One region of the Colwellia sp. MB3u-4 genome, then DNA from elsewhere that is predicted to be linked to it. Evidence: predicted binding sites of a transcription regulator. Region 1 holds the regulator's gene; each other region holds the start of a gene.
What was found. Region 1 encodes FNR, which switches genes on or off when oxygen is low (the NO sensors DNR and NnrR bind a similar motif). Its sites were predicted from a motif close to TTGATCTAGATCAA; they were not measured.
Positions count from the first base shown of each region.

Region 1 (4,238 bases):
ATTATATGAATTACAGCTTAAAATTGACATTATTCCATTAGCCCTTGTTTTAGTGCAAGCGGCCAATGAATCTGCTTGGGGAACCTCTCGTTTTGCTCGAATAGGCTTAAACTTTTTTGGTGTGTGGTGTTATAGGGAAGGTTGCGGCATGGTGCCAGGTAGCCGTAATACCGGCGCTAAGCATGAAGTCGCCGCTTATAGCTCTATTAGTTTAGGTGTCGCACGTTATTTGCACAATATTAATACTAACGGTGCCTATACGGTATTTAGATCGATTAGAGGCCAATTACGCGATCAAAACCAACCGCTAGCGCCAGAAATTCTTGCAACAGGATTAATGCGTTATTCTGAACGTGGCATAGATTATGTGTTGGAATTAACTGATATGATCCGCCATAATCGACATTACTTCGCGCTATATAATAAATAAGCGCTATGTAAATGTGCTATTCCTAATTTAGGTATAAAAATAGATTTATAAATAAATTCAAATATCATGTCGGTTAAAAAATTTTCGCTTGAATTGCTTTGAAAAAGTAGTACTTCTTCAGTTTTTTATCAGCAAAAGTAATCACCTCTAACTTATTGATAACCTTATTTTTATGCTGTCAAAGGTAACCTTTTTTCATTATTTACCTTAAGGACATATCGTCATATACTTTTGGCTAAAGGCTGTTAAAACTTCAGCGCATAATCTAGTTTAAGTTATTAAACAAGAAAAGTTGAACTAGGCGTTTAATGACCCAATTCAACTTTATGCTAGTGATGCTAGTGATGCTAGTGATGTTAGCTGATATTAATCTACATCAAGTGGTGAAATGTAACCATCGGGTTTTAATGCTAATACATCACAATTTAGCCTATCAATAACATGCTCTGCGGTGTTACCAATTAGCGCTGCCGATAAACCGGTACGGCCAATAGTACCAAGAATGACTAATTCTGCATCTAATTCAGCCGCTATGCTTTGAATGATATCTTCCGGTAAACCCTCTTTAATATGGGTGTTTTCTGGCGCAATATTAAAGGCAGTTGCATGTGCTAACATCGCTTTTTGATGATGTTTTAACATCGAGCGATTATAATCACTGGCATTAAACTCTGGGATTTCTATGGCGATATTTACTGGCGTCCCCGGGAATGAGTTAACTAGGTGTAAATTAGCTTTCATGACTTGGGTCAGCTGTTTAGCTTCTGCAGTGATTTTGTTATTAAGTGCTTTATGTTCTTCCTCTTCACTACCAATGTTTAACGCCGCAAGAATATTACCGTTATCAGGCCACAAATGCTCTTTCACGAGTAAAACAGGGCAAGGACATTTGCGCAGAATATGCCAATCGGTAGGCGTAAATATCACAGATTTGAATTTGTCGTGTTGATGAGTCCCTTTAATGACAATGTCATAACCATTATCGAGTACTTGAGCAATAATTTGCTCAAAGGGACGGTTATGCCATATAACCCGACAATCGATAGAAATTCCGCTTAAATCAAGATCAGCGAGTAAAGACTCTAGCCATTGAGTGCGATCATTAATAACTGATTGGCGCATGGCTTCACGCTCATCACTTGACAGCATGGTGGTCATTTCATAAGAAAAATCATAGATGGTCAAAAATGCGGTAATGCTAGCGCCTGTTTTACGCGCTAATTCTATCGCTCGATTTACCGCTTTCTGCTCTTCTGTTGTTGGGTCAACAATCGCGAGTATTTTTTGATACTTTTCCATGGCTAATTCCTTTATCAATTGTCTACTAGTGTTATAACAATAGTCTACTTTGAGGCAATAATAGTTGTCTTAAATCAAATTATTATGCTATCGGTGATAAATAATATTTCACGCTAAGCATAGCGTGAAATACCTTAATAAGGCAATGTAGAAAAGCAGGTGTTAGCGTGACATTAAAGTGCGGCGCATGCGTTTAATTTGTCAAAACTTAAAATAGTAATGAGTTTACCATCAACGGCAATTAAACCATTTTTATGAAAGCGGTTAAGCAAACGGCTGATGGTTTCAACCGTTAAACCAATATAGTTACCAATATCACTGCGGGTCATAGATAAACGAAACTCAGATGGAGATAAACCACGGGCATGGTAACGAATACTTAAGGTACTGATAAATGTTGCTAGTCGTTGCTCGGCATTTTTACGATTAAGTAATGTTAGCATTTCTTGATCTTCACGGATCTCAGTACTCATCATACGTAAAATTTGTTTTTTTAATTTTGGCATGCTGTTCGATAAATTATCGAGCGTATTGTAAGGGATCTCACAAACCATTGAGGTTTCTAGTGCTTTAGCGAAACTTGGATGTTGAGCATTGGCAATAGCATCAAAGCCAAGCAAATCACCCGCTAAATGAAAACCAGTAATTTGTTCTTCACCGTGTTTACTAATGGTGTAGGTTTTAAATGTGCCCGAACGTATGGCGTATAGCGCATGCATGGGTTGACCGTCGTTAAATATTTGCTCACCTTTATGGATCGGCAGCTTACGGTCGATAATATTATCTAACGTTTCTAACTCTTTATCATTGAGAGAAAAGGGTAAGCATAATTCACTAAGACTACAGTTTTGGCAGTGAATATGTTGATGAATAGTGCATGATTTATAACTCATAATATCCTTTAAAATTTTTCATGATGTACGCATGATTTTTTCCATGACTTTTTATATATAATGTCCATATCAGGTACGTTATATATATAAAATAAGTATAGTATAGATGCCGTATGAAATCACTAAGCTGGCTGCTATCTTTCTAAATAGTGTATGACTCAATAATGATTTAATACTTATGGTGCCTAGTGATACTGAAAGTAAGGCAGGCAAGGTGCCTAGTCCAAAGAAAAACATGATCAAGGCACCATCAAGGGCATCGGCACTAGCCAATGCCCAAGTTAGTGTAGAATATACCAAGCCACAAGGTAACCAGCCCCATAGTGCGCCTAAAGCGAAAGCACTTTGTACGTTTTTAATGGGAATAAATTTTTTAGTCTGTGGTGCTATGTAGCGCCAAATATTTTTACCTAAATGTTCGACGCGGCTTAACCACATAAACCACTGGCCTAAATACAAACCTAATAAGATAAGAAAAACACCCGCAATAGTTTTTAACAACGAAACAGGTAATCCGATATTTTTGGTCGCCATTGAACTGGTGAATGCGACAAGAGCGCCAATAAGACTATAAGAGGCGATACGACCAAAGTTATAGGCCAATATAATGGCGTGTTTTTTATGACGAGAGGTATCAGAAATCGCCGTCGTCAGCATGGTGCTAATACCACCACACATCACTATACAATGGCCTGAGCCTAATAATCCGATGATAAATGCGGAGAAAAAATCAAGGCTCATAAACTATTTTTTGACCTGTGCGTCTGCTTGCTCTGGTGAGGTATTTTTTTTGTCTATCTGTGTTGTTATTGGCGTAGCATTATTGTTTTGATGAATGCTTTTTTTATCATGATCATCTTCAAATAAAATGCTCATGCCTTGCTTTTCTAAATCATCAAATTGCTCAGTTTTTACCGCCCAAAAAAAGAGATAAATACCAATAGCGGTAAGTAAAATAGCAATGGGAATTAATACGTATATCACACTCATTTTTTTAATAACCTTAAAGAATTACTTACCACTAGTATTGAACTGGCCGACATGCCAATGACTGCCATATATGGCGCTATATAGCCCATAACCGCTAATGGCAATACAATGGCATTATAACTAAAAGCCCAAAGGTAATTTTGCTTTATAATTCGCGCAGTATTTAACGATACCTGTCGCAGTGTTTGCACACCTTTGAGTTTATTGTTCAGTAATATCACATCCGCACCACTTTTAGCAATATCAGTGCCACTGCCCATGGCAATGGACAAATGCGCCGCGCCCAATACTGGGGTATCGTTTACGCCATCACCTATCATAGCTACAGCATGCGAGGCTTGCTGTAGTTTAATCGCGTTGACTTTGTCTTGTGCAGACAAATCTGCTTGTACGCTATTAAGGTGCAGCTTTGCTTGTAATTTATCACAGCCTTGTTGATGATCACCCGATAACATGACAGTTTTAATGTTTTCATGATGTAAAAAATCAATTAATGCCTTAGCATCTTCACGCAGACCATCATGTAAATAAAATTCAGCAACTAAGTTATCATCTTGCATTAATACGCACTGCGCACTGTGCGCACTGTTGTCATTATTACTGAGCAGCCATGAGTTTTTACCAAT
Region 1 is NZ_JACGVE010000079.1:602,688-606,925, forward strand. It holds gene H4J61_RS12030 (glucosaminidase domain-containing protein) at 1-430, shown strand, start outside; gene uspE (universal stress protein UspE) at 797-1,729, opposite strand; gene fnr (fumarate/nitrate reduction transcriptional regulator Fnr) at 1,903-2,622, opposite strand; gene H4J61_RS12045 (sulfite exporter TauE/SafE family protein) at 2,701-3,363, opposite strand; gene ccoS (cbb3-type cytochrome oxidase assembly protein CcoS) at 3,367-3,612, opposite strand; gene H4J61_RS12055 (heavy metal translocating P-type ATPase) at 3,609-4,238, opposite strand, start outside.

Region 2 (4,238 bases), on a different contig from region 1:
CAGCGACTGCTGGTCTTGCTTGGGCATCTTGTTTACTACTAGCATATAGGAATTATCAATCATGCGTTCCACTTCACCTTGTGGAATTGAACCATCTAAAATAACCGTATTCCATTGCGTTTTGTTCATATGGTAACCTGGTATAACCGCATCAAAAACATCACGTAGCATAACGGCTTCGTCAGGGTCACATTTTAAGTTGATGCAATAATGCCCTGCCATTTTACCATTAGTGCCTTTTTCATTACCTTTGCCTAGCGATAATGTCGCAAACATTTTATGCTTTACTTTAAAAACACTCACATCAGGACCAAATGGAGTATATTCAATAGTTTCAGTTTTATTCAGTAAATAACGCTTTGCTTGTATGTTATCCATATTTTCAATACTGCTTTTTACAACTAAGATTCAATATAGCCTAAGCTGTTTAGTAATGTTCGACAAGATAAATAACGCTATGTTGTGCAAAGATAGCGTTATCAGGTGCTATATCAGTCGAATTGATGACGTAACGATAATTAAAGGCCTGAGTGTTAACGATAAGAAACCAACGTAGGTATGGTCAGAATGTTTTTACCTGCTCGTTTTAAACCGTAATATATACTAAAAAATACTGCCATGATCACCACAATACTGATGAACGAGTGAACAGGTTGTGATGAAAACACCGCAAGTTGGTAACATCCTGCTGCCGATAAGTAGGCTAACGTAAAACTCCATAATGCGGCAAACATTGCCCAACGTGTACCCACTTCATTTTTAATTGCCCCCATTGCCGCCGCACATGGCGTATAAAGTAAAATAAAAAGCAAATAACAAAATGCGCCAATTTTACCCGCAAAAGCGGCTTGCATAATGGTAATGGTACTTTGTTCAACGCCTTGTGCTTGTGCAGCAACTTCTACGCTAGACACATCACCAATGTCAGTACCTAAGGGATCATCTGCTGCTATGCCTTGTAAATTATCGCTAATACTGGCTAGCGCTTGCTGCCATAATACTGGCATAGAATCGGGTGCTGTTGGCGCTTGTGAAACCGGTGAATATAAACTATTAAAAGTAGCCACTAACGCCTCTTTTGCAAATAGCCCAGTAATAATACCGACACTGGCTTGCCAGTTATCTTCTTTAACCCCCATGGGCGCAAGCAAGGGTGTCAGCACCTGCGCACTTTTGCTTAGCAAAGAGTCTTGTGTGTCATGGTGACCAAATTCACCGTCTGTGCCTAAAGAATTAAAGAAGTTTAAAACACAAACCACCACTATGATGGTTTTACCCGCGCCAACAATAAAAGAGCGTGTACGTTGCCATACCCGTTTACACAAATATGACAGCTTGGGCCATTCATACAAAGGTAATTCCATAATATTAATAGAGTTTTTACCCATTAAAATGGTTTTCTTTAACATCAGCCCAGTCAATACCGCAGCAGCAATGCCAATAAGGTACAACAAAAATACTAAGTTTTGCCCTGACTCTGGAAAGAAAGCCGCCGCAAATAAGGCATAAACCGGTAATCTAGCACCGCAAGACATAAATGGTGACATCATTATCGTGGTGATTCTTTCTCTTTCATTATCCAAAATGCGCGCTGCCATCACCGCCGGCACGGTACAACCAAAACCAACAATTAATGGCACAAAGGCTTTACCCGGCAAACCAATTTTTTGCATCGCGGCATCAACCACAAATGCAGCTCGGGCTAAATAACCACTGCTTTCTAGTAATGACAAACCAATAAACAAACTGGCGATAATAGGAATAAATGTTGCCACGGTTTGAATACCTAAACCGACACCACTGATAATAGTACTTAGCCAGGCGGGTAAGTTAAAAGCGCTTAAAAAGTGTTGTGGATAATCAACAAATATTGCGCTCGCTAAAATATCAAAAAAATCAATAAATGCACCGCCAACATTAATCGCAAACATGAAGAGCAAGTACATCATCACTAAAAAAATCGGTACCCCTAAAACCGGATGCAACATCCAACGGTCTAACTTGTCACTAAATTGAGCATTATTACTGGGGGCCGTAACCACGTCAGCAACCAGTTGATAAATAAAGTCATACCTTGCTTGCATGACCGCCATAGCCTTTTTATCAGTTGATTGGCAGCCTGGTGTGTTGCCACAAGCTTGGCGTTCTAATTCAAGTGGCATGCCTGAGTAATCCGCTAATGCTTCGGGTAGGGTCAATAAATGCCCAGCGACCCGCGGGCTAGGAATATTTTGTAATGCGGCAGTAATTTTTTTGCCCGCATGTTTTCCCACACTATTTTCAGTAACTACTGGGCAACCTAACTGAGCAGACAGTTTTTGCAAATCTATATTAGCGGCTTCTTTACGGTCTGATTTATTTAGCACCACTATCATAGGTAAACCAAGCTCAAGCAGCTGTGTAGTTAAATACAGCTGGCGCTTAAGTTGTGTGGCGTCAATCACATTAATTAAACAATCAATGTGATTTTGCTTAATAAAGTCATGGGTAACCGACAGATCTTTACTTTGCTGACTTCGCTGCGCTAAAGAGCTAATGCCAGGTAAATCAGACAGTAATGTCAGTTTTTTATTTAGCTGACATTGCTGCTGTTTGGCGGCAACTGTGACACCTGTCCAGTTACCTGTTTTCTGTTTTGCCACCGCCAAGGCATTAAAAAGTGTGCTTTTGCCTGAATTAGCAAAGCCGACCAGTGCAATATTTTGTTCGATCATTTGGTTAATAACTTAATGTTAATTTGCTTGGCAATGGTCGCTGGCAGGCACATTTTTGTGCCATGCAAATGAAAGGCAAGTGGACCGTTAAAAGGCGCTTTATGGGCTAGTGATATTTCACTTTTCAAGGCGAAGCCCTGTTCAATTAACTGCGCACTTAACGCAAAGTTTGCCGGTAAATAACTGATATGAGCTGGTTGATTAAGGGGTAATTCGTATAAGGTCATAGTAGTCTATATCTAAATGATAACAATTATCATTTAATCATACTAAAACTAGTAGCAGACAACAAGATATTAAATAAACGTTTTAACGTTAGCTTGATCTGATACCCGTTTCATTAAATTATTAGCCACTTATGTTGGTTAAAACACACCAGAGCAATTTGGCTGTTCATCACAATAATCTGCTAGGGTGATTGCGAGTATTTCACCAATAAAAATTTCGCCACTTGTAGTTAATCTGGAACAATAACCATATGACTTTATTTCGCTTATCTGCAGACAAAAAGAACACAAATGTAATGCCAGTGATAAACCTAATCATCTAAAGATGTTACTGCTTAAATAGACGCCTATTAGTTTCATAAGCTTCTACAGGTATTAAACGGATATGCAAATAGCGCAAATTAGTTTAGCTATTCATCGTGGCTTTTTTTCATCCCGTTACACTAGTGCATTGCATCAAGCAAAATAGTCATATTGTCGGATAAAAGATGACAAATTTGATTACACTGGCACAATGGTAGTCAGACAAGTTCTGCTTTGCCTAAATATCAAACAGTTCCCAAAGTAATAATACAAAAGGATATGCAATGAAAGCTATTTTTGCTCTGCTACTTATGTGCTTTAGTACATTAAGTTTCGCAGCTGAGCAGGCCGAAGAAATTTTTAAACAACTGGCCCCATCACTTTATCAAATTCGCTTAATTGACAAAGCCAGTGGTGAAAAATCATCCATTGGTTCGGGTTTTCAAATTAGCAGCAGTGGCCTTATTGCTACTAATTATCATGTTATTTCCGGTTTTGCCCGTCATCCCAATAAATACAAGATTGAATATTTAGACAACCAAGGTAACCAAGCGCCATTAACCTTAAAAAGTGTTGATGTCATTAATGACCTCGCCATAGTGCAACGTGAAGTCACGGCTGAAATGCCCTTTTTTCAGCTGGCCCAACAAGCCCCGACTAAAGGTGAAGAACTATATTCATTAGGTAACCCACATGATTTAGGCATGATAGTCGTGCCCGGCACTTATAATGGTTTAAAAAATGAATCATTTAATGACCGCATTCATTTTACTGGCTCGGTTAACTCAGGTATGAGTGGCGGCCCAGTGGTTAACAAAAATACCGAAGTTGTTGGTATTAATGTCGCTACTTCGGGTAATCAAATTGGCTTTTTAGTGCCGCACGACAAGCTACTTGAGCTTTATCAAGCCTATAAAAATAGCCCACCAGAAAGTATTGAGCAGCAAATGGCTGCACAACTTATGCAAAATCAAAAAAAGTTAATCACCACAAT
Region 2 is NZ_JACGVE010000089.1:66,015-70,252, forward strand. It holds gene H4J61_RS15940 (MmcQ/YjbR family DNA-binding protein) at 1-378, opposite strand, end outside; gene feoB (ferrous iron transport protein B) at 534-2,714, opposite strand; gene H4J61_RS15950 (FeoA family protein) at 2,711-2,941, opposite strand; gene H4J61_RS15955 (serine protease) at 3,529-4,238, shown strand, end outside.
Region 2: H4J61_RS15950 (FeoA family protein) is a predicted target of FNR. The motif match lies at 3,172-3,185, and genes of this name have one in related genera.

Region 3 (4,238 bases), on a different contig from region 1:
ATGTAATTCTCTGTTAAAAAATAAAATTACATTTATTAACAAAAAATTACAATCAAAAACAAAGACTTGCTAAGCATTAGACTTTAGTGCAATAAATAAGCGAAAAAATAGCTTGAAGCTTTACTCAACTCACGTACAGTATGGCCAGCTACATAGATAGCACTCAACAAAATGGATAGTATTTGCACGGAAAGCAATAAGCGTTAATTAACGCAGTATATTATTTAAAATATGGATTGTTTACTAAAGCTCAGGATGAGTACTGAAATATTTAGCCCAAAAGGGCATCAGGGATAGCACCAAAAAGTGTCAGGATGACCGAAAAAAATAAAATTGTGTACAAAATAATAATAACAATAAAATTGAAAATTATAAAATTCACATGGATCGTAACAAAAGGCTAGGACAGCCACTTAAGAGTCGGAACTATAAATGTTAGCTTATGCTACATTTCTTCCAAAAAGCGACGTTATTAACGTCGCTTTTTTTCTTTCTATCGCTGTTTAGCGTAGAATGTCGTAAAATGAAAGCAATTGTTTATTATTTTAAGTTATTACTATGTCTCGTACTAAAAAATCACGCAAACCGGGTACCGGTTCTCTTGGCATCGTTAAAGATGACAACAAAAAATTAGTCGCACCAACACCTCGCAGAGCAAAGAAAACAAACGGTAAAGAGCCGGGTAATCGCCAAAAAGAGGCTAGCCCTGTCATGGCTCATGGTCAGAACTCTGCCAAAAACAAAGATCCCCGCATTGGTAGCAAAACACCTATTGATTTAGGCAAACAAGTGACTGCACCGATCAAAACTAAAGCCATTAAAAAGGTTCAAGACAACTCACCTATTGCCGCAATTCGTGTCGTTGAAGCTAGTGAGTCATTAGCCGAGCAATTAAGCCGTATTGAACAAGACCCTAGATTGCTTGAAATACTTGAGAAGCAAGATGATGACCTAGAACTAACATCAGAAGATATTAGCTATTTCAATACGCTAATGGAGCAGCATGAAAAAATTAGTCAAGCACTAGGTCTTGATGATGAAGATGAAATTGTAGCACCCTCTAAAAAGTCAGACTCTGAAGATGACTTATGGGACAAGTTCGATAAGAGTGATTTATCAAAATTTGAATAGGAGTATTTAATGCTATCCAACCCTTGGATATACCTAGCTTTATTAGCCATCGTTATTATTGGTGTATTAGCAGCAGTAGCCACTAGGCTGCTACGCCAATTAAAACAACAAAAGCTTGAGCAAGAGCAGAAAAAAGTAGAGCAGCAACAAGCCCTGCAACAGCACGATAAAAAAATCATCGCCAGTGTTATTATTATTGTGCGCGCGATGAAAGAAGAACAATGCGACATGGGAGAAGGTTGCTGGCGCTTAAGTGTATTGCTAGATTCATTAAAGTTAAGCCAAGACTTAAATGTACAATTTCCAGCCGTATTCAAGTTTTATGAAGCGATAAAACATATGCCTATTTTAGCGGCACGTAAAAAACTTGATAAACAGTCTCGCATGAGACTTGACTTAGAACGCATGAAACTTGAGGCAGAAATGGTGGAAGATATTCGCCAAGATATCGAGCTACTGCACCAATATGCTAATGAACGAAATAGCATGCTAAGCCAGTCCTAGGTTTAATTTAGCTTTTATCAAACTTAGGCTTTATCAAACTTAGCTTCAAATAATAAAACGGTTAGCTTGCCACTAACCGCTAAACTTGCACCGTTAAAATTGCACCGTTAAGCCAGGGTAGCAATAACCCTAAGTGACAATGAAGCCGTCAGCGTTGAGCTTGATCAATGTTTGCGCGGCTAGTTTATCTATAATAGCGCCAAATAGATAAACTGGAATGCTGATGCAAGCAGCTAAATTTTTTGATAGCACACTCTTAAAAAAATATAACACCCATGGTCCTAGATATACTTCATATCCAACCGCATTGGAATTTCATGATCAATTTAGCCATGAAAATTTAGTACAAGCGATAGTCGCATCACCGAACCGTGAATTGTCTTTGTATGTACACATTCCTTTCTGTCATAGCCTTTGCTATTACTGTGGTTGTAATAAAGTTGTCACCCGTCATCGCGATAAAGCCAACACTTATCTTGAGTTTCTTGCACAAGAAATTGCCTCTAGAGCACCGTTATTTAAAGACTATACCGTTAAGCAATTACATTGGGGCGGTGGCACACCTAGCTTTTTACGACACGAGCAAATTAGCCAACTAGTGGCTGAATTAAAAGCGCAGTTTACCTTTGCAGCGCAAGTTGAAATGAGTATTGAAATAGACCCGCGTGAAATTAAAATAAACTTAGCTGAGCACCTTTATAGTTTAGGCTTCAATCGTTTAAGTATTGGCGTGCAAGACATAGATGACAAAGTTCAAAAAAGCATTAATCGCGTACAATCAACCGAGTTTATTGAAAAATTTATTGCCCATGCCAAACAAGTTGGCTTCAAAGCCATTAATATCGATTTGATCTACGGCCTACCCCATCAAACTATAGAGACCTTCACTCGGACGCTAAACAAAGCCCATGAAATGGATGTCGACCGTATTTCATTATTTAGTTACGCCCATATTCCCTCTCGCTTTGCCGCCCAACGTAAACTCAAAGATGAATGGTTGCCTAGCGCAGATGAAAAATTTTCTTTGATGAAGCTAGCCATTGAAAAGCTGTGTAATTTTGGCTACGACTTCATCGGTATGGACCACTTCGCTAAGCCTGAAGATGAGCTGTCAATTGCCCAAAAGTCCGGTGCTCTACACCGAAACTTTCAAGGTTATACCACCAAAGGCGGTTGTGACTTACTCGGTTTAGGGGTGTCGTCAATTAGTGCTATTGGCCACAGCTTAAGTCAAAACACCAAAGTGCTACAACACTATTACCAAGCCATAGAAACTCAAGCACACGCTCAGGTAAAAGGTGTCAGCTTATCTCAGGATGATATTGTTCGTGGAGAAGTTATTCGCGAGTTAATGTGTAATCTTTATATCGATAAAAATAAAATTAGCCAACAGTTTGCTATTAATTTTGATGAATATTTTGCTGAAGACTTACCCTTGCTGCAAACCTTCATTAATGACGGGTTAGTCATTGTTACTCTTAATGAAATTCGAGTTGAGCAAAAAGCCAGGTTGCTAATACGTAATATTTGTATGACTTTTGATGCCTATATGAAGCAAAATCTAAACCAACAGCGCTTTTCACGGGTGATTTAAGTTAGCTCTCTAGTTGGCCTAAACTAAATCGGTGTTCGGCGCTGAAAAACACTAATTCTGCGCCGTGACCGGCGTTATCTTCACGGGCTAAATTTACCCACTGATAATAAACATTACGATGCACCTTTGCCTGCAAATTTCGTCTGACCGTGACATATAAACTACCCTCTTCAGTGATTTCTAGTGGATGTTCCGCATTTAAGATAAAGCTGTCGTCTAAATTGGTCGTCACTTGCATACTTGTTTTCTGCTCATCTAACCATTGCCATTGCGTTAAAATAAATGGCGCATCAGCAACCACGATGCCGACCTTTTCGACAGGCGTGACTAAAAAATAGCGTTCATCTTCTTTTTTTAATACTGAGGCAAAGAGCTTAACCAAAGACAAACGTTTAAATACCGTGCCGTTGTAAAACCAACTGCCATCTGACTTTATTTCTAAATCAATATCACCACAAAAAGGAGGATCCCATAATTCAACCGGTGGCACTTTTTTCACACTACCCGGTTGTGAATCTGAAATTTGGGCAGAAATTTTTTCTAATGACATAATAGTTATCCTAATTACTGACTTACCTAATGGTAGCAAGTTAACAGTAAAACTTAAAATAGCCACATAAGTAAGTGTCGCTATTCGCTTATTTACCGCGTCTAAAATCACTAGACGCTAGCGTAATTTTTCGCTAATGCACTCAATAGCAATCATACTAACTGATAATTGTTTACCCGCACCATAAAATTCAACAAAAGTGAGTCGAAAGGCAATATTTTGCTTGTCATGTCACTATAAAATGCAATACAATCCTCGCGCCTTACCACTAGGCGCTTTCAGTAATATCAGTGGTGGCTATAGCTCAGTTGGTAGAGCCCCGGATTGTGATTCCGGTTGTCGAGGGTTCAAGTCCCTTTAGCCACCCCATTCTTCACCCTTTAGATTCAAAGCCTCTGGGTAATCACATACTATAATTAGCACTTTCTGATGAATGCTCCTGTGCATATTCTGTGAGTA
Region 3 is NZ_JACGVE010000089.1:404,789-409,026, forward strand. It holds gene yihI (Der GTPase-activating protein YihI) at 559-1,131, shown strand; gene H4J61_RS17425 (DUF2489 domain-containing protein) at 1,141-1,635, shown strand; gene hemN (oxygen-independent coproporphyrinogen III oxidase) at 1,859-3,229, shown strand; gene H4J61_RS17435 (DUF1285 domain-containing protein) at 3,231-3,779, opposite strand; tRNA gene H4J61_RS17440 (tRNA-His) at 4,073-4,148, shown strand.
Region 3: hemN (oxygen-independent coproporphyrinogen III oxidase) is a predicted target of FNR. The motif match lies at 1,790-1,803, and genes of this name have one in related genera.

Region 4 (4,238 bases), on a different contig from region 1:
ATAAACTGCATGAAATTTTTGATGGTGTCGGTCATTTTGGCACCTTCAGTGGCTCAGCTTTTCGCAATAGAATCGCGCCTAGTATCACAAAATTTATTAAAAAATATAACTAACGGTTGTATTAGAGCAATAGTTTACTGACTAACTTAAAAGTAGGTTTGATCAAACCTACTTTCTCATCACTTGTACGCCCGTAGCCATTAAATTGTATGTTTTAGCGCTTGAGTTAATCTAATTCAATGTGCTGTAATGTAAAAAGGGTTCTTCTGTTACAACTTGGCCCAAGGATAAATTATATAGTGTAAATACAGCTTCGATGGGCTTAAAATTACTATGCTTGACTCAAATCAGGTTAATTAATACCAAAAATCTGTACTCTTGATGGTAACGGATATAGGTAACGAATTGAGATAACTCGACTACCTTGCTACCCAACCACCATCTAATACCATAGTTTGTCCGGTCATATTTTTAGCTAGATCACTGGCTAAATAAGTCACTGAAGCACATATTTCTTCTATATCAATAAATGCTTTTTTTGGCATAGGGGCCAACATAATATTGTTAACAACTTCTTCTTCACTAATGCCATGTTCTTTTGCTGTATCAGCAATTTGTTTCTCAACGAGTGGCGTTTTTACATAGGCAGGACAAATAGTATTAATAGTAATATCTTGCTCGCCAGTTTCTAACGCAATCACTTTAGAAAAACCAATAATGCCGTGCTTGGCAGCAACATAGGCACTTTTGTATGGCGACGCGACTAAACCATGTAAAGAGCCAATATTAATAATGCGACCAAAATTATTAGCTCTCATCAAAGGTAATACCGCTTTGGTCATCATTGCGGGTCCGACTAATAATACATTAGTAATTAATTGCCATTTATCAGCTGGAAAATCTTCTAATTTAGCAACATATTGAATGCCGGCATTATTGACTAAAACATCGATACGGTTATTAAATTCATTGGCATGCGCAATAACATTATCAATATCAGCTTGAACCGTCACATCAAGCTTAAAGGCTAAGGCATCTCCTCCTGACTGGTTAATACCTTGAGCAACCTCTTGTGCCACAACTAAATTAATATCGCTAATAAGGATTTTATAACCTTGCTTAGCTAAATTTTTTGCTATTCCTAAGCCAATACCACTGACAGAACCCGTTACCAAAGCTGTTTTCTTTTGAGTCATGTTTTACTTCCCTTTATTGATTGCGTCAAATAACAACAGAATATAATGATACGCCGATAATGTTAACAAAACCATTTCATTGTTGAGTGATAGTTGAACTAATTGCGGTTTTATACAGCACATTCACAAAACGTTAATGTGTAGACATTATAGTAAAATAACACCGATTATTTTGGCGCAATTAATAACCAGTAAAAATTTGTTTTAGAACAATAAAGAACCACTAAAAAGTTGTTTTAAACACAAACACTGACTAAAGTTATTTAACAAGCTAGTAACATAACAGAAAGTGAAAAATGTAAAATATATAGCATTAAAAAAATTAACATAAAGAAATTAACATCGATTTTTTCAAACGTTAGTATGCTAGTTGTACGATAGGTGTTGGTATATTGCTCACGTTTAAAATGAAAACAGTGTTAATAAACGGATTACAAACCTCTATAGAGTCACTATAAAATACAACAAGGAGTACAAATATGGGACGCATTGCATTAGTAACAGGTGGAACACGTGGTATAGGCGAGTCTATTAGCATAATGCTAAAAGAACATGGTTACACTGTTATCGCGAATTATGCTGGCAATGATCAAGCAGCTCAAGAATTCACAGAGCGAACAGGTATTAAGTCGTTTAAATTTGACGTCAGCGATTTTGAAAGTGTAAGTAAAAGTATTCATGATATAGAGTCTGAAATCGGGTCAATCGACATTCTTGTAAATAATGCCGGTATTACTAGGGATGGCACCATGCACAGAATGGATTTTGAGCAATGGAATAAAGTTATTCAAACCAATTTATCTTCTTGTTTTAATACTTCTCGCGCTGTTATTGAAGGTATGAGAGCGCGCTCATTTGGACGTATTGTTAATATAGGATCGGTTAATGGCCAGGCAGGTCAATATGGTCAAGTGAACTATGCAGCCGCTAAATCTGGTATCCATGGTTTTACCAAAGCATTAGCGCAAGAAGGCGCTGCAAAAGGCATTACCGTCAATGCGATTGCCCCAGGTTATGTTGAAACGGATATGGTTCGAGCAGTTCCTGCTGATGTTTTAGAAAAAATTGTTAGAACAATACCGGTAGGGCGATTAGGTCAACCAGAAGATATCGCACGTTCTGTATTATTTTTAGTGGCCGATGAAGCTGGTTTTGTTACTGGCTCGACCTTATCCATTAATGGTGGTCAGCACATGTACTAATTATATACCTGCTTAACTTTAAGATGCAGATTTCAGTATGTGACAAGGGTTAGGTACACAGGTGCAGCCTAAAAAACCTGTGTAATACTTGATAAGGGTGCAGCCGTTATCTTTATATCGTAACTTGATCTGACTTGCTAGCTTAACGCTAAAACTGCATTTTGAAGTGGAAAGGGCATAGAAAACATCATGTTATAACTTTTATATTATTAAAGTAGATAAACAATTATCTACTTTTTGTTTTGCATGTATAGCACTTTTGTCTAACTCTTTAGACTTTCTTTATTTACTTATATTTACTTATATTTACTTATTTGCAAAAAATTATTCGAGTTTTACATTGAGTGCTGAAATCAACATACATATGAATCCGTTAAATTAGCGAGGAAAAATTATTATGAGTGTAAATAGTGTTGTAGTGTTAAGTGCCGTGCGTTCTGCTGTTGGTACTTTTGCGGGCGGTTTAAAAGACATAGAGCCGGCTGAGTTGGCAGGACAAGTATTAGCCGAAAGTATTAAAAAATCAGGAGTAGACGCGGAGCAATATGAATCAGTGATAGTGGGTAATACTATACCCACTGAATCCCGCTTTCCCTATGTTGCGCGAGTAGCCTCTATTCAAGCCGGCATGTCTTTAAACTCTACTGCAATGGCACTTAATCGCTTATGCAGCTCTGGCTTGCAAGCAGTGGTGAGTTCGGCCCAAGGTATTATGTTAGGTGATCATCAGTTGGCGATTGGCGGTGGTGTTGAAAATATGTCACGTGGGGGATATTTGTCACCGGCTATGCGTGCCGGTGCGCGTATGGGGGACAGTGCCATGATTGATATGATGGTGTCGACATTAACTGACCCATTCGGCGTTGGTCACATGGGGATTACTGCTGAAAACCTAGCGACTAAATGGCATTTAAGCCGTGAAGCACAAGATGCTTACGCTGCAGAATCACACGCTCGTGCCGCTAAAGCGGTAGAAGCGGGTTATTTTAAAAGCCAGATTGTGCCAATAGAGCTTAAGAGCCGCCGTGGCAGCACTTTCTTTGAAACTGATGAGCATATAAAAGCAGGCACAACGGCAGAATTTTTAGCCGGAATGCGTCCAGCATTTAAAAAAGACGGTAGCGTAACCGCAGGTAACGCCTCCGGTATAAACGATGCTGCATCCTTCTTAACGCTAGCGAGTGAAAACTATGCAAGCCATAATAATTTATCGCCAATTGCACGCATGGTTTCTTATGCAGTTGCCGGTGTTCCTAACGATGTTATGGGCGAAGGTCCTATTCCAGCCTCTAAAGCGGCATTGGCTAAAGCCGGCTTGTCTATTACTGATATGGACGTTATTGAATCCAACGAAGCTTTTGCAGCACAAGCATTAACCGTTGCTAAAGGACTTGATTTAGACCCATTAAAAACTAATCCAAATGGTGGCGCAATTGCTTTAGGTCACCCTATTGGTGCTTCAGGAGCAGTAATTGCCACTAAAGCTATTCACGAGTTACATCGTGTAGGTGGCAAGTACGCACTTGTTACTATGTGCATTGGTGGCGGACAAGGTATTGCCGTTATATTTGAACGTTTATAAATTTAACCTGAACGTTTAATCGTATTAATGGGGCAACATTGTGTTGCCCCCCTTTTTATGTAAAGCGTTTATTGTGTAGCGTGACGGTTTAGATAATCGTGGTTGATTTCCAGCCACATCAGTTTTTTGGTCGCTTAAAACAAGAATGAATGCAATGGAAAAATGACCAAGCACGCTTTGAAGTACAGCAATACACATTGAATTAGATAGTGAATTAGATAGTGATGTTCTATAGTCGTTGCCGCTTTCATCATTTGG
Region 4 is NZ_JACGVE010000045.1:119,851-124,088, forward strand. It holds gene H4J61_RS01760 (polyhydroxyalkanoate depolymerase) at 1-113, shown strand, start outside; gene H4J61_RS01765 (3-hydroxybutyrate dehydrogenase) at 420-1,196, opposite strand; gene phbB (acetoacetyl-CoA reductase) at 1,676-2,398, shown strand; gene bktB (beta-ketothiolase BktB) at 2,796-3,980, shown strand.
Region 4: phbB (acetoacetyl-CoA reductase) is a predicted target of FNR. The motif match lies at 1,396-1,409, and genes of this name have one in related genera.